Linked DNA regions of Parashewanella spongiae. The protein of the gene in region 2 interacts with the protein of the main gene of each other region in a pairwise test. Links are inferred from orthologs where the notes say so. Each region holds a gene or a part of one and is shown on either strand. Other genes may lie near its edges.

Evidence for each region.
Region 1: the proteins of pheT (region 2) and secD interact in binary tests that used the Escherichia coli proteins (3 or more experiments, as listed by UniProt). The link is inferred for Parashewanella spongiae from one-to-one orthologs.

What each region holds. Positions count from the first base shown.
Region 1 is NZ_CP037952.1:4,055,188-4,070,967, forward strand. What follows is about bases 5,413-8,307. They hold secD (protein translocase subunit SecD), read right to left. Parts: upstream 7,838-8,307; coding sequence 5,987-7,837; downstream 5,413-5,986. Other genes in these bases: secF (protein translocase subunit SecF), read right to left, coding at 5,413-5,973; yajC (preprotein translocase subunit YajC), read right to left, coding at 7,855-8,184; tgt (tRNA guanosine(34) transglycosylase Tgt), read right to left, coding at 8,240-8,307. Also shown: E2I05_RS16140 (OmpP1/FadL family transporter), read left to right, coding at 301-1,590; E2I05_RS16145 (S8 family serine peptidase), read left to right, coding at 1,841-3,667; E2I05_RS16150 (precorrin-2 dehydrogenase/sirohydrochlorin ferrochelatase family protein), read right to left, coding at 3,704-4,621; E2I05_RS16155 (putative signal transducing protein), read right to left, coding at 4,621-4,947; more of secF, read right to left, coding at 5,026-5,412; more of tgt, read right to left, coding at 8,308-9,364; tRNA preQ1(34) S-adenosylmethionine ribosyltransferase-isomerase QueA, read right to left, coding at 9,411-10,448; E2I05_RS16185 (protein disulfide oxidoreductase), read left to right, coding at 11,630-12,166; E2I05_RS16190 (opioid growth factor receptor-related protein), read left to right, coding at 12,297-13,313; E2I05_RS16195 (sensor histidine kinase), read right to left, coding at 13,315-14,547; E2I05_RS16200 (sigma-54-dependent transcriptional regulator), read right to left, coding at 14,544-15,780. UniProt on the Escherichia coli protein: Part of the Sec protein translocase complex. Interacts with the SecYEG preprotein conducting channel. SecDF uses the proton motive force (PMF) to complete protein translocation after the ATP-dependent function of SecA.
Region 2 is NZ_CP037952.1:2,656,407-2,672,298, reverse strand. The notes cover bases 12,178-15,184. They hold pheT (phenylalanine--tRNA ligase subunit beta), read right to left. Parts: upstream 14,872-15,184; coding sequence 12,484-14,871; downstream 12,178-12,483. Other genes in these bases: pheS (phenylalanine--tRNA ligase subunit alpha), read right to left, coding at 14,891-15,184; ihfA (integration host factor subunit alpha), read right to left, coding at 12,184-12,480. Outside these bases: tRNA (adenosine(37)-N6)-threonylcarbamoyltransferase complex dimerization subunit type 1 TsaB, read right to left, coding at 586-1,284; E2I05_RS10385 (ATP-dependent DNA helicase), read right to left, coding at 1,435-3,372; hisG (ATP phosphoribosyltransferase), read left to right, coding at 3,733-4,638; hisD (histidinol dehydrogenase), read left to right, coding at 4,647-5,945; hisC (histidinol-phosphate transaminase), read left to right, coding at 5,946-7,019; bifunctional histidinol-phosphatase/imidazoleglycerol-phosphate dehydratase HisB, read left to right, coding at 7,019-8,110; imidazole glycerol phosphate synthase subunit HisH, read left to right, coding at 8,119-8,772; hisA (1-(5-phosphoribosyl)-5-[(5-phosphoribosylamino)methylideneamino]imidazole-4-carboxamide isomerase), read left to right, coding at 8,769-9,506; imidazole glycerol phosphate synthase subunit HisF, read left to right, coding at 9,488-10,285; bifunctional phosphoribosyl-AMP cyclohydrolase/phosphoribosyl-ATP diphosphatase HisIE, read left to right, coding at 10,290-10,910; lpxM (lauroyl-Kdo(2)-lipid IV(A) myristoyltransferase), read right to left, coding at 10,958-11,896; more of pheS, read right to left, coding at 15,185-15,871.

The DNA.
Region 1 (15,780 bases), 1.4 Mb from region 2 along the record:
TTCGTGCTTTTGTCGGGATAATTCAAGTGCTTGTAACGCAGTAATGGACCCCTTTAGCCTTGCCCTTCGGGAGCTTGTATGTGCTCACTTTGGTTTATAAAGAATACTTCTCAAAATTGTCTTGACGTAGCAATGTAATAACGACAGCTGTGTATGTCGGTAACAACTATGTCTTCATCAATTTCGATTGCACTTTGAGCACATACATAGCTCTGAGTTGAGCATTTAATTACTGTAATTGGTATATATAGTCTTTACTTATGTTGTCTATTTAATATAAATAATTGGATGATGAATACAATGCACCTACTCAATAAGACTAGCTTAGCAGTTGCCCTAGCTCTAGCAAGTACCCAAACACTGGCGGCAGGATTTCAACTTAACTCTCAATCAGCTACAGGCATTGGTCGAGCTTTCTCTGGTGAAGCCGCTATTGGTGACAATGCTTCTGTACTATCTCGTAATCCAGCCGCTATGGCACTATTTGACGAAAAAGCGTTGTCAATAGGCTTAACTTACGCACAAACCGATGTTGAAGTGAAAGATTTAGCCTACCAACAGGCACCTACAACAGGATTTGGCAGCATAGACGATGCGGCTGACAACAAATTGATCCCTAACCTGTATTACATTCAACCTTATAACAACAATTTTTCTTTTGGCTTTGCAGCCTTCAGTAATTTCGGTACTGGGACTGATACCAGTTCGTTCTTAACTGATAATCCAGGTGCGACACTCCCTGTTGATTTATTGGGTAACACTGAAGTCACCACAATTAATTTTAACGGCAGCTTATCTTGGAGAGTCAACAAGCATTTCAGTGTTGGCGCTGGCATTGACGCCGTTTATGGTGAAGGCTTATTAACTCGCCAAGGAAAAACAGCTTTTAGCGATAGTTCAACATTAGTCGATGTTGATGCTGATGGTTGGGGGTTCGGTGGTATTGTTGGTGCTTTAATCGAATTTAATAAAGATAACCGTATTGGTATCAGTTATCGAGAAAGTCCTGATATTAAAGTCAAAGGGGTCTTAAATACTTTAACACCAAATCAAGAAAAAACAGCACTTCTTCCCGTAGTAAGTGATGAGTTAGAAGTACCTTTACCTGATATCTGGCAAATTGGCGGATTCCATCAATTAACCGACCAGTTTGCTATCCATTATACCGCTCAGTATACAAGCTGGGGTGATTTTGAAAAAATTACTCTTCAAGGCAACAAGATAGGCACAACACAAGTTCCAGATTCAGCACTGAAAGTCTATAAATGGGAAGATTCATGGTTATATTCTATTGGTGGTACATACAGTGTTAACCAAGATTGGACCTTAAGAGCAGGCTATTTATTTGATGATGGTGTAGTTGGTGAGCTTAGCTCTATTTCAATCCCTGATTCAGATCGTGATTGGTATACTGCAGGTATCGGATTTAATTTAGACAAAAACAGCACAATAGACTTTGGCTTGGCTTATGTGAAAGGTGAAAATACAGAGGTAATTGAAAATAGTGCAATTTTAGGTGGTGTCAATATCATTGCTCACACCAACGCAAGTGCAACTTATTACTCCGTTCAATATAGCTATAACTTTTAATTATTAGGTTAATTACCCACTTTTTTTTAGATTTAAATGCCGTATCCTTTACGGCATTTTTATTTAAAAAATGCATCCTTACCCCAAGTTTCAAATTTAAAAATCGATTCTCGATTTTTAAATTAAACATGAAATAAAATTTAGAACCATTTACAACACTCAATTGACGCTATAGGTTTAAATTCGGCCACCTGTACAATTTTTTAAAAAGCATGGCATATCAGCTCAAGAGATGTAGTGGGGTTATTTTATGGTTAGTAAATTTAAAAAAAACGCAATACAGTTAGCAGTCGCTGTTTTGTTCGCTTTATTCGGAACAAACAATGCTGTTGCGAATAATCGTTTACAAAATACAAATATTAATCCGCCGACAAATAATTCTGCTCATCCCGTAAAAAGATATATAGTCCAATTTAAGGATCAGACATATTCTCCTGCACATTTTGGTACTCAGCCAAGCATGAGTCATTCAGCGCAGAATACTCAGGTACAACTTCAGCGCTCAGCATTTCGCGAAGCAAAAGTTGCTACTGCAACACGAATTGGACACAGTAACTCATATTCTGCTTCACTGTCTGAAAACGAAGTACGGAATTTACAGGCAAATAAAAACATTGAATTTATTGAAGAAGATGTCCTTCGTTATGCATTGAACAACACATTAAGTACTCAACATACTTCAAAACAATCGATAAATCGGAATATGAAATCCTCACTGCTTAGCGATATCAGCTGGGGAAACGAAGCCGTTGATGCACTAAGTTTAACTGATGCATCCGCATCCAATAGAACGGTTTGTATCATTGACACAGGATACGATGTCAATCACCCCGCGCTGGCTAATAACAATGTAATCGGTGAAAGTATGGGAAATACGGGAAGCTGGGATGCACCAGGAAACCCACATGGGACACACGTAGCCGGTATTATATCAGCAATGAAACCACTCAATCATTCTGACGACTTTGGGATACGTGGTGTGATGCCACATGGAAAGGTTAATATTGTCGCTATTAAAGCCTTAAACGATCAAGGTCAAGCATATAATTCTGACATTATGTCAGCCGTTGAAACTTGTGCAGATTTAGGCGCTAATGTGATCAGCATGAGTTTAGGTGGGATAGATACCAGCCGTGCAGAAAAAAAGCTATACAATAAGTATTCACGGCAAGGAATTTTGATTGTCGCTGCGGCAGGAAACTCTGGTGACACAAGCAAATCATACCCAGCATCATACAGTTCCGTAATGTCCGTGGCATCGATTGACAGTGGTAACGCACACTCAGTGTTTTCGCAAAGCAATAATCAAGTTGAAATATCAGCGCCGGGTGAAGCGATTATTTCAAGCGTGCCCGTTGGTCAAGGCAGGACGGCAGATATCTCTGTTGAAGGGCACTCATATTTTGCCAATGGCGTCGTTCCTGCGCAGCATTATATTCCATCAGGACCAGTCGACATTGATGGAAACATTCAATATATGATCAGCAACATTAATGATACTGCCGCTGGAGAGTTGGCTGAATGTGATACTAGCAGCGGCTCTTACCAATGTGAAAATATGACGTCAAAAGTTTGCTTAGTTCAACGCCTTGAGAATCAGGGCATGAACCCTAACGCTAAGAGCACTGATGAAATAAACCCTGAAATTCATGCCGTCAGTGCCTGTCAACAAGCAGGAGCTGTCGCTACTATTGTTTACAGTAATGATGAATTGTCAGGACTTCAAAACCCATTTTTAGTCGATAAAAATCAAGAAATATCTTCTGTAACCGTTTCTGTAGACCGTGAAACAGGTCAAGAGTTAGCCAGCCACATTGGCGAGCAAACTACCGTTTCTGCCGAAGGTAACAAAGATTATGAATACTTTAACGGCACTTCAATGGCGACGCCGTACGTATCAGGTGTGGCTACCTTATTATGGAGCCACCATACAGAATGCTCAGCACAGGACGTAAGGAATGCATTGGATGAAACCGCAAAGCATTTAGGTCAATATGGTAGAAATAACCAGTTTGGTTACGGACTAATTGATGCCGAAGCTGCCGATGAGTATCTAACTGCATCATGTAAAGGATAAACTTAAATAGACGAATAAAAGGTGCTTGAGTATTTTTTATTCGTCTAAATAAAATGACTCAATAAATTTTGTGTGCACTTTGCTCAATGCATCGCTATCAGCAATAATCAATACTTTCCCAATAATCCCATCCAAGCTTAACGATTCTGCACATTTAAATTGAGCACGAATAGCATCACGTCTAATAAGTTCATTAAGTTCAAATGGCACTTTTTTCTCACTAAGCACTAGCTCTATCTGCTGCAAAACTGGAATAATTGAGATAGGCAAATTAGAAATATTCGCCGTTTGTTTGAGTAGGATAATTTCACTCTGGGCGCTTGACTCTTTTTCTAATAACACATCATCTTTCGTTTCGATAAAGGCATTAGCCGTAAACTCTGTATATTCAACACCATTTCGCTCGAAAAAGCGTTGCCAAAACTGCCTTTTACTTTGTCCTGACTTAAATAAAGATTGAACCTCAGAACGTTTTTTAGCGACGAAGTCCATCAAACCTGAAACTGAACTTGGCAGCCAAGTCTCAATTCTAGCCCGCAATTGACTGACAAAAACTGGTGCGGCTCCACTGCTGCTGATTGCAATTTGTAATTTACCTCGGTCGACGATTGCAGGTGTGATAAAACTGCATTCATCTGGCGCATCAACAACATTAGCAAGTATATTTTTTTGATGAGCCACTTCCGCCATTTTATGGTTTAGTGCCGGATCTGAAGTTGCCATATAAAGAAGATGAATATCTCGGATATCTGATTTATTCACTTCACGCAGTTCTAATTTAATTTTGTTTTGACTGGCTAGTCCTAACACCTCATCACAAGCCGATAGCGCGATTACTGTTATTTCAGCTTCTGTTCGACACAATAGCTCCAACTTGCGCGCAGCAACGTCTCCAGCGCCAACGACAAGAGCTGATAACCTTTGAGTATCAACAAATAGCGGAAAATACTGCATCAAAGATCACTCTCTATATTTTCTGAACTGCATTTCCAGCAAATTTCAAAATTAAATTCATTTTGCTCACCACACTCACGGCAAAACCAAGGCTCACCTTTTTTGTTGTTCTGATCCATAATTGCTTTCGCTTGTTCAAGTTGCGATGAAGTTATCCAAATTTCAGCATAAGCGGCATCTAGTCCAAACTCACCCGTTGCCCCTAACAGTGCTTCTCCTCTTAACTCAACATCGATTCCTTGAGTTTCAAGCAACCCTTTAAAGGCATGCACCTCAATTAAACTACCTTTAATTAATAGCGTTTTCTCTGATGATAGATCGTTCATTGGCATAATTTCCCTTACAAAAAAGCCACCCGAAGGTGGCTTTTTAGAATACCAAAATATGATGCCTTAAAGAAAGATTTAAGGCATTACAGATTCTTGATCGGCACCTTCTTTTTCAATTTCAACGGGCATCATGTGATCGCGGCTTATGCCTAAACGAATCGCTAGATAGCTCGCTACATAAATTGAAGAATAAGTACCCACAAGTATGCCCATCAGCAATGCTGTGGCAAAACCATGGATCATCCCGCCACCTTTCAAGAACAATGCAATCACAGTGATTAACGTTGTAAAGGTTGTGATGATGGTTCGGCTCATCGTTTGGGTAATTGACGCATTCACCACTTCCGCGGGATCCGCTTTACGCATCTTGAGGAAGTTTTCACGAATACGGTCGTATACAACGATGGTATCGTTAAGCGAGTAACCTACTACGGTCAATAAGCCCGCTAACACAGTCAAGTCAAACTCGAGTTGCAATACAGAGAATACACCTAAGGTCACGATGACATCGTGCCCCAATGCAGCAACTGAACCCGCCGCCAAGCGCCATTCAAAGCGAAATGACACATAGACAAGAATACAAATTAGTGCGACTAAAACCGCTAAGCCACCTTGCTCAGTTAATTCTTTACCAACCTGTGGTCCAACAAACTCAACACGCTTTTGAATCACGCCTTCGTCAAATTTTTTGGCAGTCTCCATGACCAATTTCACTTGGTCATCGCTTTTCACGCCTTGTTTGACTTGCAAACGGATCAGAATGTCTCTGGTTGAACCAAAGTTTTGGATCACCGCGCCACTCGTGCTCTCATGATCTAAATCAGCACGTAGATTTTTTAAATCTACCGCGTGATCGAATTCAAGCTCAACTACTGTACCGCCAGTGAAATCAAGTCCCCAGTTAATACCATTAGTGGCCAACGAAACCACTGAACCAACCACTAAAAATAGTGAAAGAACACTGATTGGCAACGCATGGCGCAAGAAATTGACTGTGCCTTTAAATGCTAAAATTTGAAACATAATCAATCTCTCCCTAGATAGACAACTTCTTCACGCGCTTGCCACCCCAGATAGCGTTAACTATCGCACGAGTGCCTACAATCGCTGTAAACATTGAAGTTGCAATACCTATCATTAAGGTAACCGCAAAGCCTTTAATCGCACCTGTTCCGACAGAGAATAAAATCAACGCAGTCAAGAATGTGGTGATGTTCGCATCAGCAATCGTCGAGAACGCATTTCCATAACCTTCATGAATCGCTTGCTGAACACTACGCCCTGCACGCAACTCTTCACGAATACGTTCATAGATAAGCACGTTACCATCAACCGCCATACCAACCGTCAGTACCATTCCAGCAATACCCGGTAAAGTTAACACGGCGCCCGGTATCATAGACATAACACCTACAACCATGATTAAGTTGAAGCTCAATGCAAGATTAGCGATTACACCAAAGGCGCGGTAATAAATCAGCATGAACACTAAAACAATTGCCATGCCCCAAATCATCGCTTGAAGACCATTTTCGATGTTTTCAGCACCAAGGCTTGGACCAATGGTACGCTCTTCAACAATCGTTACTGGCGCTATTAAAGCACCTGCACGAAGCAAAAGTGCAAGCTCTTGCGCTTCAGGTTGATTTAACCCGTTGATAACGAAACGATGACCTAATTGCTGTTGAATGGTTGCTACCGAAATCACTTCTTCGGTTTTCTTCATCTTAACAGTGCCATCTGGGTTACGTTTGTCACTGTCTTTATATTCGATGAACAAAGTCGCCATCGGTTTACCGATGTTGACTTTAGTCGCTGCAGAGAATTTATTACCACCTTTAGAGTCAAGGGTGATACTCACTTCTGGACGACCATTTTGATCGAAACTTGGCTGTGCATCAGTAATGTGATTACCGGTTAGGATAATCTTTTTCTTCAATACAACAGGTTGACCATTACGACGTTTATGCAATATTGACGTTGCAGGTACACGCCCTTTCAACGCATTTTCGATATCCGCATTTTGATCAACCATGTGCAATTCAATCGACGCCGTCGCACCTAATATCTCTTTAGCACGAGCCGTGTCTTGTACACCTGGCAATTCTACGATAATGCGTTCAGCGCCTTGACGTTGTACCACTGGCTCAGCAACACCGAGTTGATTAACACGGCTGCGGATCGTAGTCATATTCTGCGCAAGTGCATCTTCCTTAACTTTCTTAAGGTAGACTTCATTCATCTTGGCTAACAACAGTGGCTGCGTATCAGTAGATACATCAGTAAACACCATATCGGGGTCTTTACGCTTTAAAAAGCGCTCAGCCTGTTCAAGTGCATCAGAATTACGGAACTTTATTTCAATACCACGAGGCGTTATCCGAACACCAGAGTAACGGATTTTTTCAAGACGAAGTTGCGAACGAAATTCAGAAACTTTCGAATCTTCCATTTTTCGAACCGCTTCACCCATATCCACTTCCATCAAGAAGTGAACACCGCCACGTAAGTCAAGACCAAGCTTCATTGGTGCACCGCCAAGTGCAGCCAACCATTCAGGAGTAGCTGGAGCGAGGTTAAGTGCGACAGTAAATTGCTCACCTAGTGCTTCGGCGATGACTTCTTTCGCTTGAAGCTGTTGCTCAGGATTTTTGATTCGTACGAGAACCTGTTCGTTGGCCAGCTCAGAGCGAATAACTCCAATACCTTTTTCTGCCAACAGTTCATTGATTCGAGCTTGAACCGATACCGTCACCTTAGCGCCACGGTTAGCTGCAACTTGCACAGCATGATCTTCGCCAGATAAATTTGGAGATGCGTAAAAAGCACCAATGACGATAATGAATATCACCATTAGGTTTTTCCACATTGGATACTTATTTAACACGCTTTAGCCCTCTTGGCTTATAGCGACTGAATAGAGCCTTTAGGCAATACAGCTGCAATATAATCCTTTTTGATCGTAATTTGAGTGCTGTCGTTCAAGCTCAACACTGCATAATCGCTGTCATCACTGATTTTTGCGATCTTACCTAAAATACCACCATTAGTTAGCACTTCATCACCTTTTGAAATCGATTCCATTAGGTTTTTGTGCTCTTTTACGCGCTTTGATTGTGGACGGAAGATCATGAAGTAAAAAATCAAACCGAAAATAACCAGCATGAAAACCATTTGCATTGTTTCGCCACCTGGCACGCCAGCTGGAGCTGCGTAAGCATTAGAAATAAACATAATCCTCTCTTCTTTTGTTACTTTTTATAATTAAAAATGTTGATTGTAAATTTTATTAGTCGTTCAGCTCAGGGACTTCTCGACCTTGACTGCTATAGAACTCGTGAATAAAGTCATCCAATGTACCTGCATCAATCGCCCCACGCAAACCTTCCATTAACATTTGATAGTATCGAAGGTTGTGAATGGTGTTTAAACGAGCACCTAAGATTTCACCGCACTTGTCTAAATGATATAGATATGACCGAGAATAATTTTTACAAGTGTAACAGTCACATTTTTCATCTAATGTAGCGGTATCATCACGATGCTTAGCATTACGGATCTTAATAACGCCTGTGCTGGTAAATAGATGTCCATTACGTGCATTTCGTGTAGGCATTACGCAATCGAACATGTCAACGCCACGACGCACACCTTCAACCAAGTCTTCAGGTTTCCCTACGCCCATCAAATAACGAGGTTTTTCTTCAGGGATTTTAGGGCAAACGTGTTCAAGAATACGGTGCATATCTGGTTTAGGCTCACCAACCGCTAAGCCGCCAATGGCGTAACCATCAAAACCTATGTTGGTTAACCCTTCTAAGCTTTCGTCACGTAAATCTTCGTAAACACCACCTTGAATAATACCAAATAAAGAATTTGGGTTTTCAAGGCGGTCAAACTCATCACGTGAGCGCTGTGCCCAACGCAGCGACATCTGCATTGATTTACGCGCTTCATCATGTGTGGCCGGATACGGTGTACATTCGTCAAAAATCATTACCACATCTGAGCCTAATGAATCTTGGATCTGCATCGACTTTTCAGCATCCATAAAGATTTTTTCACCGTTAATCGGTGAACGAAACATTACGCCTTCTTCAGTGATTTTACGCATAGCGCCTAAACTGAAAACTTGAAAACCACCTGAATCAGTCAAAATTGGGCGCTGCCAGTTCATGAAGTCATGCAAATCACCATGCTTACGCATAATTTCTTCGCCTGGGCGAAGCCATAGGTGAAAGGTGTTACCGAGTAAAATATCCGCACCTGTTGCGCGCACTTCTTCCGGTGTCATGCCTTTTACGGTTCCATAAGTGCCTACAGGCATAAATGCTGGTGTTTCTACAGTGCCACGGTCGAACACTAAACGACCGCGACGAGCGCGGCCTTGGGTTTTATCTAATTCAAATTTCATTAACTATACCTTGTCAGATAAACAGTCTGACTTCTTTAACTAAAAATTATTTTGTTTTTCGAGTGATGAACATGGCATCACCATAACTGAAAAAGCGATACTTTTGTTTTATCGCATGTTGGTAGGCATCCATGACCAGTTGTTGATCAGCAAAAGCACTGATCAACATGATAAGAGTTGACTCTGGTAGGTGAAAATTCGTTACCATCGCATCAACCACATTAAATTCGTATCCCGGATAGATAAAAATATCAGTATCTGAGCTGTACGCCGCTATTTTACCATCATTTTCTCTGGCGGCGCTTTCTAAAGATCGTACAGATGTGGTACCAACCGCAATTATGCGATTTCCAGCGGCTTTTGTTTGTTCAATTAAGTCAACCACACTTTGTGGTACATTCGCCCACTCTGAATGCATTTTGTGTTCAAGAACATTATCAACTCGTACAGGTTGAAAGGTTCCCGCGCCAACATGTAAAGTCACAAATGCCGTATTAACACCTTTATCTTTTAAACGTGCGAGCATTTCATCATCAAAATGAAGACCCGCTGTCGGTGCTGCAACCGCCCCTGGGGTTTCGTTATACACGGTTTGATAACGCTCTTTATCGGCATCTTCATCAGGACGATCAATATAAGGCGGTAAAGGCATGTGGCCAATTTCTTCCAGCACTTCTAAAATCGTAAGCTCTGATTGCAGTTCTAATTCAAATAAGGTGTCATGACGCGCCAACATTTTCATCTGGTAACCATTATCTAAATCAATAATGGCATCAACTTTCGGTGATTTTGAACTGCGCACATGAGCAAGAATCCGTTTATCATCCAACATGCGTTCAACTAAAATCTCTAGCTTCCCACCTGTCGATTTTTGCCCAAATAAACGCGCAGGAATAACTCGAGTATTGTTAAACACCATTAAGTCACCCGGTTGAATAAAATCGGATAAATCGTTGAACTGTTTGTCTGAAATTTGGCCAGTATTACCATCTAAGGTTAAAAGACGTGACGCTGATCGCTGCTCTGTGGGGTAACGAGCAATAAGTTCATCAGGAAGGTCGAACGAAAAATCTGCAACACGCATTAACTTGCCTCAAAATAGCATTAAACAAACCTAAAGCAACTGCAATACAGTTCTCTGGTTATGAAATATAAATGATGAATCTACGTTTTTAAATGAAAACGGCGGCTAGTCTATGACTATAGGCAGATGAATTCAAGATACAGAAGTGAACCTAGAAGAAGTTTGTTCGAATACAGAAAAGTTTCCAGTCAAACTCTCATACTTGAATTGTTAATATGAGAGTTCTGCAAGGTAAAGTACGATGGTGAAGAAAAGACTAAGAGTCGCTAGGTTCTTCTTTTTTTGACGGGTTGTGATACTGAAAATCAGTATAATCGAATGGCGGACCATCGATCTGCTCATATTGAATCTCAGAATACATTTTTACTCTGGGTTCTTTTTTAGGTTTTATGCGAAAAACCTTTTTAAGCCAACCTATCATCATCCGTGAACCTTTTTATTATTAGTTGTTTATATTGATTATAAATAATTAAAAAAATCAGCCGTTTAAAAAACGTATAATTGATATAAAAATACTCGACTCTTTTATGATACCGTTATTACACAAATTGTTTCAATATATTTTTTATGATTATAATTGAGTTATTGCCCCATTTTTTGTGTAACAGTAAGCTAGACAGACAAATCATCTACATAGCCAAGCGTAATCAACAAAATTCACTACAAGATCACAAAAGAAATAAAATTAACACCTACTTATAACATTTTGATATCTATTAGATTGAATGAACAATTGATAGTCTTTAACAGGTCTATATTAGGGTCTGTTCTTGTTTAGTGAAAGTCGCTGAATACCAGCCTACGCTGATATGACAAAGCACAAACATTTTGTGTTATACCAATTACAGTAATTAAATTCCCAGCTCAGAGCTATGTATGTGTTCAAAGTACAAGTGAAATTGATGAAGACATAGTTATGACCGACATACAAAACTGTCGTTATTACATTGCTACGTTGAGACAGTTTTGCGTAGTAATTTGGACACATACAAGCTCCCGAAGGGCAAGGCTAAAGGATTCCATTACTACGTTACAAGTTTTTGAATTCTCCTAATAGTACTTCAAACTTGCGTCTTGTACTGAAATCCTTTAGAGCTTGCTGAGTGGGAAGTTAATTACTGTAATTGGTATTAGTTCGCCCCTAGGGGCGAGGAATTAAACCCGAAGTGATTAAAATAAATATGTTAAAAAAAATTTCAACCCCTTTATATCAAAAGCTTAAAAGCCGTGAATTTTGGTTAAAGTTAACGAAAGAATTGGTTATTGTAATTGCACTTGTCAGTGCTCTCAGTTTCTATCTTCAATTTGAAATGGCTTCAGGCCATGCTCCCAAATTAACCACTGAAACCATCAATGGGAAACCGATTGACCTAGCGACTCTAAGCTCCGACAAACCCACGCTCGTTTATTTTTGGGGTTCATGGTGTGGTTACTGTAAATTTACGTCCCCAATGGTTGAATCAATATCAAAAGATCACCCCGTGATCAGTATCGCCATTGCCTCTGGTAAAAATTGGGAAGTGCAACAATACCTTGAACAAAAACAATTAAGCTTTGCTGCCATTAACGATATTAATAACACGATTAGTCAAGCTTGGGGAGTAAATGGAGTACCTGCAATTTTTGTGATTGATAAGAATGGAAATATTGCGTCAAAAACAACAGGGCCAACCAGTAATTGGGGAATGCGGCTCAGGTTATGGCTAGCAAGCTTTTAATTTTTAATATCAATTAGTTAAACATAGAATTAACCTTCATCCATTTTAATAGCAGTCAGTAGTCTGACTGACTATTATGGTTATACCCATATAGCTTCAAATATTTGGTACTGACTTTTTGATACCTAAATTGAATTTTTCATCAGGCTTAACCATTCCAGTCACTCATAGTGGCTGCTTTAGCCGTGCTACTACGCTAACGGGTTTTGAGCTTAATAATTTATATTATGAGCAAGATGACCATCAGTTAAATCAATTAACATCTTTAAAAGAACGTATCAAAAACTGGTTTAGAGGCGTTGATAAAGCCGACGCAGCCATTGCCTTTAGACGACTCGTACACTCTACAACCGCGGAGGAGGCAGACGCACACTTTTTAAAATTACAATCTTGTCTTGGTACCCAAGAAACCGACATAATTTTGTGCTTTTCTCATTTAAACAATAAGCATTACGAACTAAAGTTAGATAATTCAGTAGGGCATCTACAAATAACAAAATATTTAAAAAAAAGTACGCCGAGAAACTACCAAAGCACAGGTCAATCTACGCCGATACATAATCATCATACCATTTCAACTTCAGCTGTTGGTTCATCAAACTTTAGACCTCAGCAAAGTCCTTGGTTCCGTTTTATGAATGGCTCAGGCCGTTTATCAGGTCATTCAATCAGTGAAGTGCTCAAATTTGACGATAATAAACTTGAAAATTGCCATAACTTTATTCAAATGATCTTCCCAACTCAAACAACAAGCACTGTTGTTTCATCTGCCCCTTTACTTTCCTCTGCTGATGTACTTAACGTTCATTACACCCCTAAAACCCAGCATAACATCCAAAGGTGTATTGACGTTATGTTAAAGTTCTACGGATTAGAAAGATCAGGCGATCAAGTAAAGCAAATGCCCAATGCTAGTTCAATATCACTAACTAAATGGAAAAGCTTAACTTTCACTCATAACCACAAAAGAATTTCACGTATGCTGACATTCCTTATACTTTGCGGCTACCGTGATTTTGCCTCAAATCTGTTTGGGTTTTTTATTCAGAATCGTCAACACATTAGCCGAGGTGTAATGAAACATTGGCATACTTTACTAGAAAATCAATCTCTTATTGGTAGGCAATTCCGATTAAATTTTCAATAATTCAAACCGCTAAACTCATCTTTATACAAGCCCCGTTTTCAGTATTCATTACATGAAGCTTGCCATTGTGTCGCTCTACAATATCTTTACATAAAGCCAAGCCGAGTCCTCTACCGGTAGTTTTTGTGGTATAAAAAGGCGTTAGCGCATTGCCAAGGTTCATAAAACCCGAACCATTATCTTTAATTATTATTTTGGCGTCTGAGCCTTTATAGTAAACCTGCATATCTACACTTGTAGTGAGTACTTCTTTACCTGCTTCTTTTGAATTCTTGAATATATTAATTAATACCCGTTCAAATAATACTGGATCAATTTCTAGATAGTGCTCACCGCTATATCGAAACTTAATGCCTTGATCTTGTGCTACTTCATTGGCGAGTTTATATAAGTTTGTTCTCGTTGGTCTTGGTTCTGGTAACTGGCTCAGTTCTGCGTATGCTTTAACAAATTTTAATAATGATTCACTTCTGGCTCGAATACGTATTAGCACTTCACGAGTTAACTCCTCAGGCATTGATTCAGTTTGCAACAAGGTATCAGCCATTGACGCCATTGGCGTTAGTGAATTATTTAACTCATGTGATAAAACCCGAATTAAATCAATTTGGGATTGTTGTTTGGTGGATTGCAATTCACCTCGAATATTGTGAGCTAAAAATAAAGTTTGCTGACCAATACTAATATTATGAGTTTGCCAGTTTTGATCGAAACCAGAATGTGTAAACCGACTATTTTCAATTTTAAAACCGCATTCTTGCGCAGCAGCACCTATCAACAAAGGTACCTTGAGTTCTTTAAATAATGAATGATTAAAAAAAGTAATGCGCTGCTTTCCATCAAAAGTAATCACTGGCATCGGCCAATGTTTAAACACGCTTTCAATCACAAAATCATTCTGTTGAGATTCTGATAAAGATGGGGAACTAAAATCGGTTTTATGCAACAGCTTGGATAGCTCGTTAAGCAGTGAGCGATTACCATCTAAATTTAAACTGATGTTTGTTTGTCCCTCTTGCCGCGTTTTTACATATACCAAAAGTTGTTCTAACGGCTCAGTCTGTTTACGGTAAAAACTCACCGATAAATAAGCTAAAACATAGAGAAAAAAGATCCCGAAGGATAACGTAATCAGTATATCTTCACTGACCAAATAAACGTTTCCAGATAAAGACAATAAACCGAGCGTAGCAATAACAGTAAGCAATGCAATCAGCTTCCGATGATAATTCATTCCTCGCCCGCCTCTGAAATTAATTGATATTTATCCAATCGCCGATATAGTGCATTCCGAGATATACCCAATTCAGTTGCAGTATGGTTTAAATGCCCATCGTGTTGCTCAAGCGCATTAACTATTCTTTGCTTCTCCAGCGCCTCGAGGGTCATATCAGGAATATCCGATTGAACACTTCGAGTACTTGGCTCCAAAATGAGTTGCTGTGTATCGATTTTATTAGCCGAATTAATCAATACGGCTCGTTCGATAACGTGGCTCAGTTCACGCACATTTCCTGCCCATTCATGAGTGAGTAATTGCGTTTCAGCGGCCGCAGACATCGTCATGAGCGATTTATTGTATTTGTGGGCAAACATTTCGATAAACATATTGGCCAAAGGCAAAATATCTTGTTGCCGATTTCGAAGTGCAGGTAACGTGATGACAAAAGTATTCAGTCGATAATATAAATCTTGCCTAAACTCACCCTGCTCGATGGCATGACTGAGGTTTTGATTAGTGGCTGATATCAGCCTTGATTGTGCAAAGCACTCGGTATTCGAGCCTAATGGCGTGAATTCGCCACTCTCTAATACTTGCAATAACTTGGGTTGCAAATGATATGGTAGAGTCCCTATTTCATCTAAAAACAAGGTCCCTTTTTTTGCCCGACCAAAAGCACCTTGTCTGTCTTGCTTAGCATCCGTAAAAGCGCCTTTAATATGACCAAACAATTCACTTTCGAACAAGCTTTCTGGAATGGCCGCCATATTTATTCCTACGAAAGCTTCGCTAGCTCTGTGGCTCATAGCATGAATGCGTTTCGCGAGCAAAGACTTACCCGTGCCGTTTTCACCGAGAATGAGTAAATTGGCGTCTGTAGGTGCAAGCTGTTTAATGAGCATTTCAAGCTGTTGCATGGCAGGCGAATAAGCAATCCAACTGTCTTGATTTGATGGGTTTTCAGAAATGTTAATGTGACTCGATATTTTGTTGACTAACTGTCTTTTGTTCCAAGGTTTTTCGATAAAATCAACAGCTCCAGCTTGTAAACCTTGCACAACCAATTCAATGTTTGCCCATGCAGTCATGAGCATCACCGGCAATTCTTTAGGTGCGAGCTGTTTTAATAGTTTAAGTCCTTCTTTACCTGATGTCGTATCTTGCGAAAAGTTTAAATCCAGCAGTATTAAATTAGGTGTTATTCGCTCAATGAGTTGTAGGCAAGCCTTCACACTATCGGCTTCA
Region 2 (15,892 bases):
CTTATACCAATTACAGTAATTAATCTCTCACTCAGCAAGAGCTAAAGGGTTTCAGTGCAAGGCACAAGCTCGAAGTACTATATACCCTAACGGCCGCCATACAAAGCTGGCGTTCAACGCACTTCGTGCTTTTGTCGGGATAATTCAAGTGCTTGTAACGCAGTAATGAAACCCTTTAGCCTTGCCCTTTGGGAGCTTGTATGTGTTCAAATTACTTCTCAAAATTGTCTTGACGTAGAGCAACTATGTCTTCATCAATTTCGATTGCACTTTGAGCACATACATAACTCTGAGTTGAGCATTTAATTACTGTAATTGGTATTACTATTTAGATTAGACAAACTCGCTAACGAACACAATTAAACGCAACAAAAAACTAACAACTAATATTTGTCAGTGTAAACCCATGAATGTTTATCCAGTAAAGCCTTAGATTTCATAGCCCGTCATTCCCGTAAAACAGGAATCCAGTGACTTTGGGTGTTCAAATAAAGCGCTAGATCCTCACTTTTGTGGGAATTGTGAAATTACTACATGGAGTTGTGCATATCACTCACTCATGCGGTTGCCCTGTAATACTTAGGATTATCGACCAGGCAATTTCTTCCAAGTCACCTTATCTCTAACGTAAACTGGTTTCAATTCATCGACTGTTGTAAACAAATTGCTATTCCATGCAGCTATAGCCAGTTTTAACATAGCTTCTGCTTTAGGAAACTTACACTCATTGTTTACAGCGACAAATGAAAAAACACTTAATAACTCTGGATAGGTGTCAAAGCCTGTTCCACAAACTACGACTTCTTGATTATTATTGAGTTTTGAGTCAATTTGATCTGGGGCACTGACGTTCTCATCGCTTATTCTATTCACAACGTTGTTATTAACTAAGTATTGAGCCCAATACACTTCACCCATTCGAGCATCAATCGCCGTCATTATTTGAGTAACTCCAGCATCTGCCGCTTGTTGAGCCATCGCATCTAGGGTCGAAACACCGTAAACCGGAATATTTTGCCCGAGCGCTAGCCCTTGTACCATACTGGTACAAATGCGTATACCTGTGAAACTTCCTGGACCACGGCCATAAACAATTCCATCAACATCTTTTATTGTGATACCTGCTTTTGTAAGGAGCGTATCAATCATCGGCAATAACCTTTGACTATGTTCTCTTGGAGCATCAACTTCTTCAGTATAAACCTTACCATAAACAGTAAGCGCAACAGAGCAGGCTTCTGTACAGGTATCAACAGCAAGCAGGGTTGCTTCAAAATTCGTCATATTATTACCACTGGTATTCGCGATTCACAAAAGTTCGGAAAGCTCAAAATTATATACGAATTAACCGAAAAACCTTAACGATTTACTCTATGAGTAGTTGATTAAGGCTAAATTATCTCAAGTTCAGGGTGAATTATCGACAAAACTCCTTTATTTGCCTAAAAATTCGATCGCTCGGGAATGGGATCGTGTTTTGTTCATTTCAGGAATGGACAGTAAGAAATTTTTACCATAATCGTGAGTCACAATTCTCTCATCAAATATCGTTATGAGCCCTTTATCGTTTTCATGACGAATTAAACGCCCAATACCTTGTTTTAGTTTTAGAGTGGCTTGAGGTAATACCGTTTCTATGAAAGGATCTTCACCATTTTCAGCAGCTCTGGCTGATCTGAATTTTGTAAAAAACTCTTCCGGTGAAGCGAAAGGTAATTTTTCAATGATAATATTGCTGAGTAAACGGCCTTTTATATCAACACCTTCCCAGAAACTATAAGTGCCAATTAAAACTGCGTTCCCTAACACTTTATATTTACTTAACAGTGTGTCTTTTCCTGCTTGCCCTTGCACCAACAAAGGGAACTCTATTTTATTCCTTAGCAAGGATGCAAGATGCTTAACGGTGTTATGACTCGTACAGAGAATAAAAGTTCTTCCTTGATTAATCTTTATAAGTTCAATGCAAATACCAAGCAATGCGTTGGAAGTTATTTGAGTGGAGTTCTCTCGTTTATGAGTGTATTCATTATTGTACCTTGGGACATATAACATAGTTTGAGCAAAAAAATTGAATGGACTTTCAATAATTGTACTTTTACATGATGACAAGCCTAAACGTGAAGAAAATTCATCTAAACTCTTATTATATGAGAGTGTTGCGGATGTAAAAATACAACTCACTCCTTCATTAAAGTATTGCTTAAACTTTCCCTTAACTGACAGTAAAGCGCTATTAAATGTTACAAAATTATTAGTGTTATCAAAAAAATTCACAATCTCGGCATCAGAACTTTTCAGCACGCTGACTAAACTTTCGAGTAATATCACGGCTGATGATATGCGAATATCAAACTCTTCTGATCTCCCCGATAATGAGCGTAATATGCCAATAAACTTGGTACAGTTATCAACCCATTCCCAGAGTAATACCGCGCGTTCTTTGTGTGTCAGCACTGAATTTACTATCACTTTCCCGCTGTAATTGGACATGAAACACTTTTTCCAATGCATGTAGGATAAATTCATTTTAGCTAAGGCTTGTTCGAAAATTTGGCTATCACCAATATGCTCACGATAACAATCAAATAAGTTCGTAATCACTGTGTCTATTTGTTTCTCTGATATACGCTCTCCACACATTACGCTTATTGTCTCTGGCAGCGAATGTGCTTCATCAAAAATAACAACTTCAGCTTCACCAATTACCCCGCTGCCACTTAAAAAATTAGATTGAACCTTTGAAAATAAAAGATGATGATTGGTGATTAAGATATTAGATTCTTCAGCTTTAGTTTTAGCTTTCCGACTAAAGCAATTTTGATAATAATGACAATGTTCACCAATACAATCATATAGATTAGTTCTCACTTTTTCGATTGCAATCGATTGTTCTGACACAGTCGATAAATTATCTAAATCTCCATCAATTGTATGGAGAGACCATTGTTTTATCCGTAGAAATTCGTCAAGCACAGATTCTGAATGACAAGTCGTTTCGGTTATTTCTTGCTCTAATTTAAAATGACAAAGATAGTTACTAATACCTTTTAAAATGGCAACTTTAATATCTTTATTAAGGAATTTTTTCGTAAACGGTAAATCTTTATCAAATAATTGTTTTTGTAAGTTTTTGGTTGCAGTACTAATAATGACTTTTTTCCCGCTCAGCACGGCTGGTATTAAATACGCATAACTCTTACCAATACCTGTACCGGCCTCGATGACTAGCTTGTGCTTTTTAGAAATACTTTCGGCGACTAATTCAGCCATGTCACGTTGACCTGATCGAAATTTAAAGTGCTTTAGCCCTTTTGAAAGAGAGCCGTTTTCCGTAAAAATTTCTACTACTTGACCAATCAAATTTTTCATTAAATATCTAAAAATAGAGAAGTGTTATCTACCTATTATTAAACATTGGCTTTATTTCATAAACTAATATATTTTTTTCATTTTTTATCTTGCATAAATATTTAAAATCAGTAAGACTAAAAAGTAATCAAATTGAATAAAACTTATCAACAAGGCAAAAACATGAAAGTACAACTTAACACTACTCATCAGCATCATCATCATATGAATTAGTCTTCGGTTGTACTCTGCCGAAGGACGATTCCTTCTGGTGGACTGTTTAAGTTGAAAACAAACCCCTGAAGGAATTCAGGGGTTTTTTAGTTTCAGAGCAAAATTATTTATTTAGGCTTTAGCGTTTCAAATTAACAGGACACATCCATGACATCGAATAGACTTAGAGTTGCACTACAAAAATCAGGTCGACTAGCAATCGAATCCCAAAAATTACTCAAAACCTGCGGGATAAAGTTCAACATTAATGAGCAGCGTTTGATTGTTCATTCAGACAATCTGCCTATTGATATTCTACGTGTTCGTGATGATGATATTCCCGGATTAGTGATGGATGGTGTCGTGGATATTGGTATCGTAGGTGAAAATGTTTTAGTCGAAGAGCAACTAGAGAGACAGATTTACAATAAACCAGCGAGTTATACTAAAATCCGCCAATTAGATTTCGGTTATTGTCGGCTTTCGCTCGCGGTTCCTGCGGAGTTTGATTATCAACAACCCAATTCTTTATCAAATCTCCGTATTGCTACAACTTATCCCAATTTACTCAAGCAGTTTATGCAAAACAAAGACATTGCTTATCAAGATTGTATTTTAAAAGGATCGGTAGAAGTCGCACCAAGAGCTGGGCTTGCAGATGCTATTTGTGACTTAGTTTCAACAGGTGCTACTTTAGAAGCTAATGGTTTAAAAGAAACAGAAATAATTTTTAAGTCAAAAGCTTGCATCATTCAATCCCCTGCTACACAACCCGATGAAAAGCAATTACTTATAGACACCATCATGTCTCGGGTAAATGGTGTTATTCAAGCAAAAGAAAGTAAGTACATTATGCTTCACGCACCTAAAGATAATATTCAGTCAGTAATAAACTTATTACCGGGAGCTGAAAACCCAACTATCTTACCCTTAAGTAGTTCAGGTGATATAGGAAATATGGTCGCCATTCACGCTGTTAGCCGTGAAGATGTCTTTTGGGACACTATGGAGCAACTCAAGCAACTGGGAGCGAGCTCTATACTTATTCTCCCCATCGAAAAAATGATGGAGTGAACAAAATGATGGATATCCTTCGTTGGAGCAAATTGACAGCATCAGAACAGCTCAAAGCACTCTCACGAGCCGACTTAGTAATGGATACAGATGTATCGACTCAAGTTCAACAGCTTGTTGATATTGTCAAAAAGAATGGTGACAAAGCCGTTAACGAGCTGACAAAAAAATACGATAACCTCGATATCGAAAACTTCAAAGTTTGTAATGATGAATTGAAAAATGCCAGTCGTTTGCTTGATAACAACCTAATTGATGCTATTCAAGTTGCTTACTCAAATATCAACACCTTTCATACTGCGCAGCTTCAACAGTCTATCAAATTAGAAACACAAACAGGCATTAGCTGTGAACTGCGCACAGAAGCGATAAACTCTGTAGGTTTATATATTCCAAGTGGAAGCGCACCACTCATTTCAACAGCATTAATGTTGGCGATTCCAGCACATATAGCAAAATGTGAAAGAATAGTATTGATGAGCCCTCCTCCGATTCATCCTGCAATACTACACATTGCTAATGTTTGCGGCATTAATGAGATTTATCAAATAGGTGGAGTGCAAGCCATCGCTGCGCTTGCTTATGGGACAAACACCATTAAGCCTGTAGATAAAATTTTTGGTCCGGGAAATCGATACGTAACAGCTGCTAAAAGTATCGTTGCTTTTGATGACCAAATAACCACAACGATAGACATGCCAGCAGGTCCTTCTGAGGTATTGGTTATCGCTGATGAAGATGCGAACCCATCGTTTATCGCTGCAGATTTGTTATCGCAAGCTGAACATGGCGAGGATTCTCAAGCCATTCTTATTACTCATTCAGAAAAACTGGCTTTAGATGTTGTTGATTCAATTAATACACAATTAGCTAATTTAAGCCGACAAAAAATTGCAAAAAAAGCATTATACAATAGCCGAGTGATTATTGTTGATTCAATTAAAGAAGCCATTAATTTATCAAATCATTATGCACCTGAGCATTTGATCATCCAAACAGAATCACCACGTGAGCATTTAAAACAAGTAAGAGCCGCAGGTTCGGTCTTTCTTGGTAAATTTAGCCCAGAAGCTGTGGGCGACTATGCGAGTGGTACCAATCATGTTTTGCCAACTTATGGTTATTCACGTTCGGTATCAAGCCTTACTCTCTCGGATTTTCAGAGAAAATTTACTGTTCAATCACTGACTTCTGATGCCTTAATGAGTTTAAGCAACTCTGTAATCACTCTCGCGATGAATGAGCAATTAGACGGACATGCTAATGCAATTGAAGTTAGAAAACGTTTCATCGAGGAGAATAGGTAAATGCCAGAATCTAATAGTAAAAAACAATTAGCAGAAGACTTATTTCGAGATGACATTAAGGACATTTCGACTTATCAAAGCGCTAGACGCATTGGTGGTGAAGGAAACATCTGGATTAACGCTAATGAATCTCCTTTTAGTAACTTCGCAACGAACACAATCGATTTAAATGGCATTAACCGCTATCCTGAGCCACAGCCGCAACAACTTATAGAAGCTTATGCTGCTTATGCTAATGTTGAAGCCGATCAATTACTGTGTTGTCGTGGTGCTGATGAGGCAATTGAATTATTAATACGCAGTTTTTGCCAACCAAGCATTGATAGTATTTCCTATTTTGGGCCTAGCTATGGAATGTATAACATTTCAGCTCAGGCCAATGCCGTTCAGGCTAATGAAATAGCATTCAACAATGATTTTACTCTTCCTGAGAATATTTCATTAGCGAAAACATCCAAACTAATCTTCGTTTGCAATCCAAATAATCCGACGGGTACAGTGATTGAGATAGATGAAATTGAATCTTTGCTCAATAAACTGCCAAATTCACTGGTTGTCATTGATGAAGCATATATCGAGTTTGCTTCTGCCTATTCATCAATTAGATTACTTGATAGATATCCTAATTTAGTAATTTTAAGAACGCTTTCAAAAGCTTTCGCATTAGCTGGGGCTCGTTGTGGCTTTCTAATCGCATCTGAAAATATCGTACAACAAGTTAATCGAATCATAGCTCCTTACCCTATACCAACTCCTATTGAACAAATAGCGATCCAGTCTTTATCAAAGTCAGGAATAGAAATAATGCAGTCGCAAGTTGCACAATTGTTAGCACTCAAAACTGAACTCACCAACGTACTTATCGTTTCAGGTGCGAAAGTGCTTAATAGTTATACCAACTTTATTTTCGCTGAATTTTCTGATCCCGATGATATTTGGACTCGATTAGCCAATAAAGGCATTAATGCACGTCGATATCAGTCTAAAAATCTACTCAACGCCATTCGATTTAGCATTGGAAATTCGCAAGAAATAGAATCAGTCATTAAAATATTTGAAGGGATAAAGGGTTAATGAACACTCAAAAAAAACTATTAAAAAATTCCAAAATTCTCTTTATCGATAGAGATGGCACTCTGGTAGAAGAGCCACCTATCGATAAGCAACTGGACAAGATTAGTAAGGTAAAGCTTGAACCAGAAGTGATCTCAGCTTTACTAAAGCTAAAGGAACAAGGTTACCAGTTGGTTATGGTCTCCAACCAAGATGGTTTAGGTACCGATTCCTTTCCCAAGCAAGATTTCGAAAACACACATAACTTTATGATGAATATTTTTGAAAGCCAAGGTGTCACATTCGATGATGTACTCATCTGTCCTCATTTTGATAGTGATAATTGCAGCTGCCGCAAGCCTAAATTGGGACTAGTAAAGCCTTATCTAACCAGTGGAAGTATCGATTTCACTTCTTCAGCTGTGATTGGAGATCGCGCTACTGATATTGAACTTGCTGATGCTATGGGCATTAAAGGCATTCAATACAATCCTAAAAAATTGAATTGGTCTACAATCGTTGAGCAATTAACAAAGTATACACGGCATGCAAAAATATGCCGTAACACGAGTGAAACACAAATAAGTGTTGAAGTTGATTTAGATAGTGCTGATCAGGGACAGATAAATACTGGAATTGGTTTTTTTGACCACATGCTAGAGCAAATATCTACTCACGGTGGATTTAAACTTAACTTGAGCGTTAGTGGTGATTTACACATTGATGATCATCACACCATTGAAGATACCGCGATAACATTAGGGCAAGCGATAAAACAAGCACTGGGTGACAAAAAAGGGATAGCTCGTTTTGGATTCACTTTGCCCATGGATGAAACTCGTGGTGAGTGTCTTATTGATCTCTCTGGCCGTGCTTATTGTAAATACCAAGCAGAACTTAATCGAGAAACCATCGGAACCTTATCAACTGAGATGATCCCGCACTTCTTTAAATCATTTGCTGACGGACTTGCGTGTACTTTGCATATTTCATCAGTAGGAAATAATGAACATCATATTGTTGAAGCATTATTTAAATCGCTAGGGCGTTCATTGAGACAAGCGATCAAAAAAGAAAGTGATGCGCTACCTTCTTCCAAAGGAATGTTATAGGAACTCGTATGACAACATCAATAGACCATTCAGCTAATGATATGACTGTTATTATTGATACAGGAGTGTGTAACTTAACTTCGGTATATAATGCAATGAAGCGCCTTACTAAGCATGTAGCAATCAGTTCAGACTCAGATGTTATTCAGCAAGCTGCGAGGGTTATTCTACCGGGTGTTGGTAGTGCCCACAGTGGAATGGCATCACTGTCTAAAAAACAGCTGGCTAATTTAATTCCTACATTAAAACAGCCCGTATTAGGCATTTGTTTGGGCATGCAGCTATTGACCAACGAATCGGAAGAATCTACATCTACTGACACGATAAATTGTTTAGGATGTATCCCAACGACGGTTAATTCGTTTATACAAACTAGGTTACCTTTGCCCCACATGGGTTGGAATAAATTTAACCCAACATGTTTACACCCCATTTTTAAAAACTTAACTGATGGGGAATACGTATATTTCGTACATGGATTCAATGTACCCATAAGTGAATACACCATTGCCAATTGTGACTATGGTGAAACATTTAGTGCAGCAATCGTAAATAAAAACTTTATTGGCTTGCAATTTCACCCCGAAAAAAGTGGTGCAATTGGGTCGCAAATTTTGGCTAACTTTCTTGAGATGAAAGAAGAAGATGAGATGGCTTCATGATAATACCAGCTATAGACCTTATTGATGGACAAGTAGTCAGACTTTTTCAAGGTGATTATTCTAAACAAACAAATTTTGAAATTGATCCCTTACAACAGTTGTCTTTATATGAAAACCAAGGTGCTAAATGGTTACATCTTGTTGATTTAACAGGGGCTAAAGATCCAAATAAACGGCAATTAACTTTGATAAACAGACTGACAAGTCAGCTTTCTGCCAACATTCAAGTTGGTGGAGGGGTGAGAACAAAACAACAAGTAGAAGATCTGCTTAATTCCGGAGTTAAACGCGTTGTAATTGGCTCATTAGCGGTCAAAAAACCTAATGAAGTGGCTAATTGGTTGAAAGAATTTGGCCCTGAATCTATTTGCGTTGCACTAGACACTAACATTGATCTAAATGGTAATAAGATGCTTGCTGTTTCAGGCTGGCAACAAGCCTCTAATACACGGATTGAAGAAATCGCAGATCAATTAAGTGGAGCAGATCTTACCCACTGTCTTGTCACTGATATAAGTAGAGATGGAACTGCTAAAGGTCCAAACTTCACTTTATATTCAGAACTTTCTAAACATTACCCCTGCATACAATGGCAAGCATCTGGAGGTGTTGGCAATATTTGTGATGTAAAACATACTCGTTCATCGGGGGCGACTAGCCTCATTATAGGTAAAGCCTTGCTTGAAAATAAATTTACCACTAAAGAGGCTATCCAATGCTGGCAAAACGCATAATTCCATGTCTGGATGTTAAAAATGGACAAGTTGTAAAAGGCATTCAATTTAAAAATCATGAAATTGTTGGCAATATCGTTGAACTTGCTAAACGTTATGCTAATGAAGGTGCTGATGAACTCGTTTTTTATGATATTTCTGCCAGCACCTCTGGCTCTACTGTAAGTAAAATGTGGGTTAATCAGGTAGCTGAGCAAATTGATATTCCATTTTGTGTTGCAGGGGGAATTAAATCCGCTGAACAAGCGAAAGAAATCCTCCAATGCGGTGCTGATAAAATATCAATTAACTCCCCCGCCCTTGCTGAACCATCACTCATCACCCGACTTCAAGATCAGTTTGGGAGACAGTGTATTGTTGTAGGCATAGACTCATACCATGATAAAGAAACAAACACTTACAAGGTTAAACACTTAACCGGAGATGTAAAAACATCACAGTTCACTCAATGGTCAACTTTTGACTGGGTTGAAAAAGTACAGCAATTGGGATGCGGCGAGATTGTGCTTAATGCGATGAACCAAGATGGAGTTCGCTCAGGTTTCGACATAGATCAATTAAAACAAATTCGATCAATTTGTGATGTTCCATTAATTGCATCTGGCGGGGCTGGGAGAATCCAACATTTTATCGACGTATTTCAACATTCAAATGTTGATGGTGCCTTGGCAGCCACTGTATTTCATAAAAACATGATAGAAATAGATCATTTGAAAGCTGAACTTAATAATAATGAAATTTGCGTAAGACAATTGCATAAACTACCACAGATAGGTTGAACGAATGACAAAATTATCCGATACCCAAATAGAAGAATTGGCTTGGGAAAAGCAAAATGGTCTAATCCCTGCTATTGTTCAGCATTATCATACTGGTCAAGTACTCATGCTTGGATACATGAACAAAACGGCAATTCACCGAAGCCAAATAAATTCAAAAGTTACTTTTTACAGTCGTAGTAAACAAAGGTTATGGACAAAAGGTGAAAGCTCGAACAATTGGTTAAGCTTGATTTCAATAAGTGCGGATTGCGACTCTGATACTCTGCTTGTTCAAGCCATTCCACAAGGACCGACTTGCCATAAGGGTACAACGAGTTGTTGGAACGAAATTGGAACGGATCATTTTCTACAAAACCTTATTCATTTAATCGCACAACGCAAACAAGAACCTGAATCAAGTAGTTATACTCAGTCACTATTCAAAGCAGGTACTAAAAGAATTGCTCAAAAAGTTGGAGAGGAAGGGGTGGAAACGGCACTCGCTGCAGCAGTGAACGACAATGATGAGCTTACTAATGAGTCTGCAGATTTACTGTTTCACTTACTGGTATTATTAGAAAATCAAAATGTGTCTTACGAAAAAATTATTGCATGTCTATCTGAAAGGCATATAAAAAAATAAACACTGAGGGAGTGATAATGATTCACTCCCTCATCGTTCCTTAAAAATTATAAATACACCGACTTAAAGCCATCTGGTCTAGTTTTTAATACTTTAAGAAACCACATATATTGCTCAGGGTGCTCTTTAATCGTCTCTTCAATCATTTTATTAAGCACAAGCGCTTCACTCTCTTTACATTCAACACTATTAAGACAACATGCTTCTTTCACAGTCAATTCAAACTGATGCGATTCACAGTTATAACCCATTGCCACAGGTAAAACTTCTGCATTACCTGCATGAGCTAATCGACCAACAACAGGCAATGTAGCCTTGACGGTCGCAAAAAATGGTGCGAAAACACTTTTTTTAGAACCTAAATCCTCATCAGGTAAATAAAAAAAGCTATTCCCCTTCTTTAACTCACCAACTAAAGTTCTTATACCCGCTTCTCGTTTATAAACATCACCACCACGACTGCTTCTAAGTCGAATGCTAAACCAATTAAATAGTTCATTTCTATGAGCCTTTGCCATTGCAACCATTGGCAGTTCGAGATTTAATCTAAGCCCTGCATACTCTACTCCCCAAACATGAGGCAGAATAAATATAATAGGTTTACCATTCATTCTTGCTTTAGCAATATGCTCGGCACCACTCAACTTCACTCTTTGCTTTAATTTTTTCTCAGAACAACATAAAAGCTCAGCTTGCGCCAACATAGTCATAACAAAATGACTTACATTTTCTTTTAACAATTCGTCTATTTCATGTTCAGACTTTTCTGGAAAACATGCAGCTAGATTTGCTCTTGCGATACGCAGTGGTCTTTTGGCTATCATCTTAACAAACTTAGCGAATAAACAAGCTAAGGGCGCTCTAACTTTTACTGGGAGCAAACCAAATAAAAATAAAATGAATACGCCAACCCAAGACAGCCATAGTTTAGGGTGAAGTAAACCTCGATGGAATTTACAACAAAACTTTTTGGTTCTTCCTGACAAAAGATCTTCCTCTTACGTTTTTCACAAGGCTCAAGCTTTAATGCCTTATTATCGTTATTGTTTATTACACTAAAAACAAATAACCAAATGGTAAAAAAATTACCAAGTCGTAAATGAAATGTGAAAACGATTTGATTATATCTTATTTCTCCCATGAATGATCAACGAATATTTTTGCATAAGGAAAGTTATACCAATTACAGTAATTGGTATTATTCTAAAGTTTTTCGTTATTACATATAAAAAAAGGCCACTCATTTGAGTGGCCTTTATGATTGAAACAAAAATTATCCTTTTGCGTTGGCTTCCTCAACACGAACTTTTAATTTTTGTCCTGGACGAAATGTTACGACACGACGTGCCGAAATAGGTATATCTTCGCCGGTTTTCGGATTCCTTCCCGGTCTTTGATTCTTATCCCTAAGGTCAAAATTGCCAAAGCCAGATAGCTTGACTTGCTCACCACGTTCTAGAGCACTGCGAACTTCTTCAAAAAAGTGCTCTACCATCTCTTTTGCTAATCGTTTGTTGATTCCTAGCTTTTCAAAAAGATGTTCTGCCATTTCGGCTTTGGTAAGTGCCATACTTTAATCCCTCAACGATGCGTTGAACTCAGTCTTAAGAACAGAAACTATAGAGTTAACTTGCTCAGTAATTTCTTTTTCTTCCAGTGTACGAGTAGTGTCTTGTAATGTTAGTGCAATTGCTAAGCTCTTTTTGCCAGCTTCTACACCTTTGCCTTGGTATACATCGAACAAGTTTACGCCAACCAACTGATTATCGCCAACTTTTCTTATTGAATCTATGACATTATCAGCAGAAATTGTTTCATCAATGACTACAGCAATATCTCGTCTATTAGCAGGAAACTTTGAAACAGTTTGAGCAGAAGGAAGCTCAATCTGTAATAAGGCTTCTAACTCCACTTCAAAGACAATGGTTCTACCATTAAGTCCAAACGGTTTTTCAAGGTTTGGATGAACAGTACCAATAAATCCAATTACTCGATCATTTCTTAATATTTCAGCAGATTGCCCCGGATGAAGAGCATCGTGCTGTGAAGGTCTAAAAGTAAATTCAGAATCAGCTGCTGTCAAGCCAATAATAGCTTCTAAATCACCTTTAAGGTCGAAGAAATCAACAGTTTTAGCTTCAATAGACCAATGTTCGTCCGAAGTCATACCAGTAATTACAGCACCAAGCATTTCTTGCTGTCTAACACCGGACTCTGCAGTTTCATCAGGTACAAAGCGCAGCCCTGTCTCGAATAAACGAACTCTACCTTGCTGACGCTTTTGATTATGAGCAACAGTAGTTAGTAACCCTGTAAACATAGACAATCGCATTACCGACATTTCGCTAGAAATAGGGTGAGGTAATACCATTGATTTTTGCTCTGGGTGAATTAGCTCTTGTAGTTTTGGATCAACAAAACTATAAGTTATTGCTTCATGATAGCCTCGAGCTACAAACGTTTGTCTCACTTTGCGAAGTGATAAATTGCTCTCTTTATGATCTGACATGATCAAATCAGCACGAGGTGCCGTATTGGGAATATTGTTATATCCATAAATACGTGCAATTTCTTCGATTAAGTCTTCTTCAATTGCCATATCAAAACGGTATGTACGAGTTACTACATCCCACCCTTTCGGATTTATAACAACATCAAAACCTAATTTTTCTAAGATTTCAACAACATCTGTATCAGATACATAATGACCGAGTGTTGAATCTAATTTTGTACGACGCAGTGACAAATTAATTGACTGCGGTAACAGCGAAAGTTCAGCACTTTCTACTACTTCACCGGCCTGCCCACCACAAATATCGAGAATAAGGCGGCTAGCACGGTCCATAACTTTATATTGGATTTCTGGATCAACACCACGTTCAAAACGGTGCGAGGCATCTGTGTGTAGCCCAAGTTGGCGTGCCTTGCCCATAACTGACAATCTTGAGAAAAATGCACATTCAAGAATAATGTCTTTTGTCTGTGAAGTTACGCCCGTTGCCTCACCACCAAAAATACCAGCAAGGGCAATAGAGCCAGAATCATCTGCAATGACTAAAGTATCACTTGGAACGGTAATCTCATTTCCATCCAGTAACATAAGTTTTTCTTTGCCTGTACCGAAACGAACTTGAATATCACCTGATACTTTTGCAGCATCAAATGCATGCATAGGTTGACCATACTCGAGTAAAACGAAATTCGTTACATCTACGATTGGATCAATTGAACGCACACCACTGCGACGTAGCTTTTCTTGCATCCAAAGTGGAGTTTTAGCGGATACATCAATCCCTTTAATGACTCTTGAAAGATATCTTGGGCAAGCTTTTGGCTCGATTAACTTAACGTTAACTTTATCTTCAATAGTGGCTTCAACAGAATTCCAAGATGGCTCAAAGGCATTCATTCGATTGAGCACTGCGACTTCACGGGCTAAGCCAGCGATTCCTAAACAATCAGCACGATTAGCGGTTAAGTCGACATCAATTGTTACATCATCGAGTTGTAATAATTTACGAATATCTGTACCGATAACAGCATCAGATGGCAACTCCATAATACCATCGCTTTCAATATCGATACCTAATTCTGAGTAGGAGCAAAGCATCCCAAAAGAAGGTTGACCGCGTAGTTTTGCCTTTTTGATTTTGAAATCACCGGGCAATACAGCACCAACAACAGCTACAGCAACTTTTATTCCTTGACGACAATTAGCTGCACCACAAACGATATCGAGAAGCTCTTCAGCACCAACATCAATTTTAGTTACTTGTAGTTTATCTGCATCGGGGTGCTGTCCACATTCAACTACATGGCCAACAACAACACCATTAAACTCTTTAGCAACAGCATCAACTGCGTCAACTTCAAGTCCTGCCATAGTAAGTTGGTCTGATAGTTCTTGACGGCTGATAGAAGGATTAACCCACTCACGGAGCCATGATTCACTAAACTTCATTTTTCAATTTGCTCCGTTTTTATTTAAATTGCTTAAGAAAGCGCAAGTCATTTTCAAAGAATGAACGTAAATCATTAACGCCATAACGCAGCATTGTTAAACGCTCAACTCCCATACCAAAAGCAAATCCAGAATACTTTTCAGGATCAAAACCTACACTTTTTAATACGTTCGGGTGAACCATTCCGCAGCCAAGTACTTCTAACCAACCATTTTTACCTTTTACATCAACTTCAGCAGAAGGTTCTGTAAAAGGAAAATATGAAGGTCGGAAACGTACTTCAAGATCTTCTTCAAAGAAGTTTCGTAAAAAGTCATGAAGAATGCCTTTTAACTCAGAAAAGTTAACATTCTCAGCCACCATTAAGCCTTCAACTTGATGAAACATGGGGGTATGTGTTTGATCGTAGTCATTACGATATACGCGACCAGGAGAAATAATTCTGAGCGGTGGCTGCTCTTTTTCCATGGTACGAATTTGAACACCCGAAGTTTGAGTTCTTAATACTAACTTTGGGTTGAAATAAAACGTATCGTGGTCTGCTCTAGCTGGGTGGTGCGCAGGAATATTCAACGCATCAAAATTATGGAAATCGTCTTCTATTTCAGGACCTTTCTTAACACTAAACCCTAATTCACCAAAAAAGTCTTCTATACGTTCAATAGTCCGAGTGACTGGATGTAACCCGCCGTTTTCTATTGTTCTACCGGGTAATGTGACATCAATTTTGTCAGCCTTTAAGCTTTCTTCAAGAAGCTTATTTTTAATGTCATTAATTTTCTTACTTAAGCTAGCTTGAACAGCTTGTTTAGCATCATTCACTGATTGACCAAAAGCGGGCTTTTCTTCTGGACTTAACGTCGCCATCATCCGCATCATTGCGGTAATCTGTCCCTTCTTACCAAGGTAATCAACCCGGATATCATCCAGTGCTTTTAAATCACTGGTCTGCTCTATGACTTCTAGAGCTTTAGATACAATGTCTGTAAGTTGTTGCATTTCATATTCCACTGCATACTG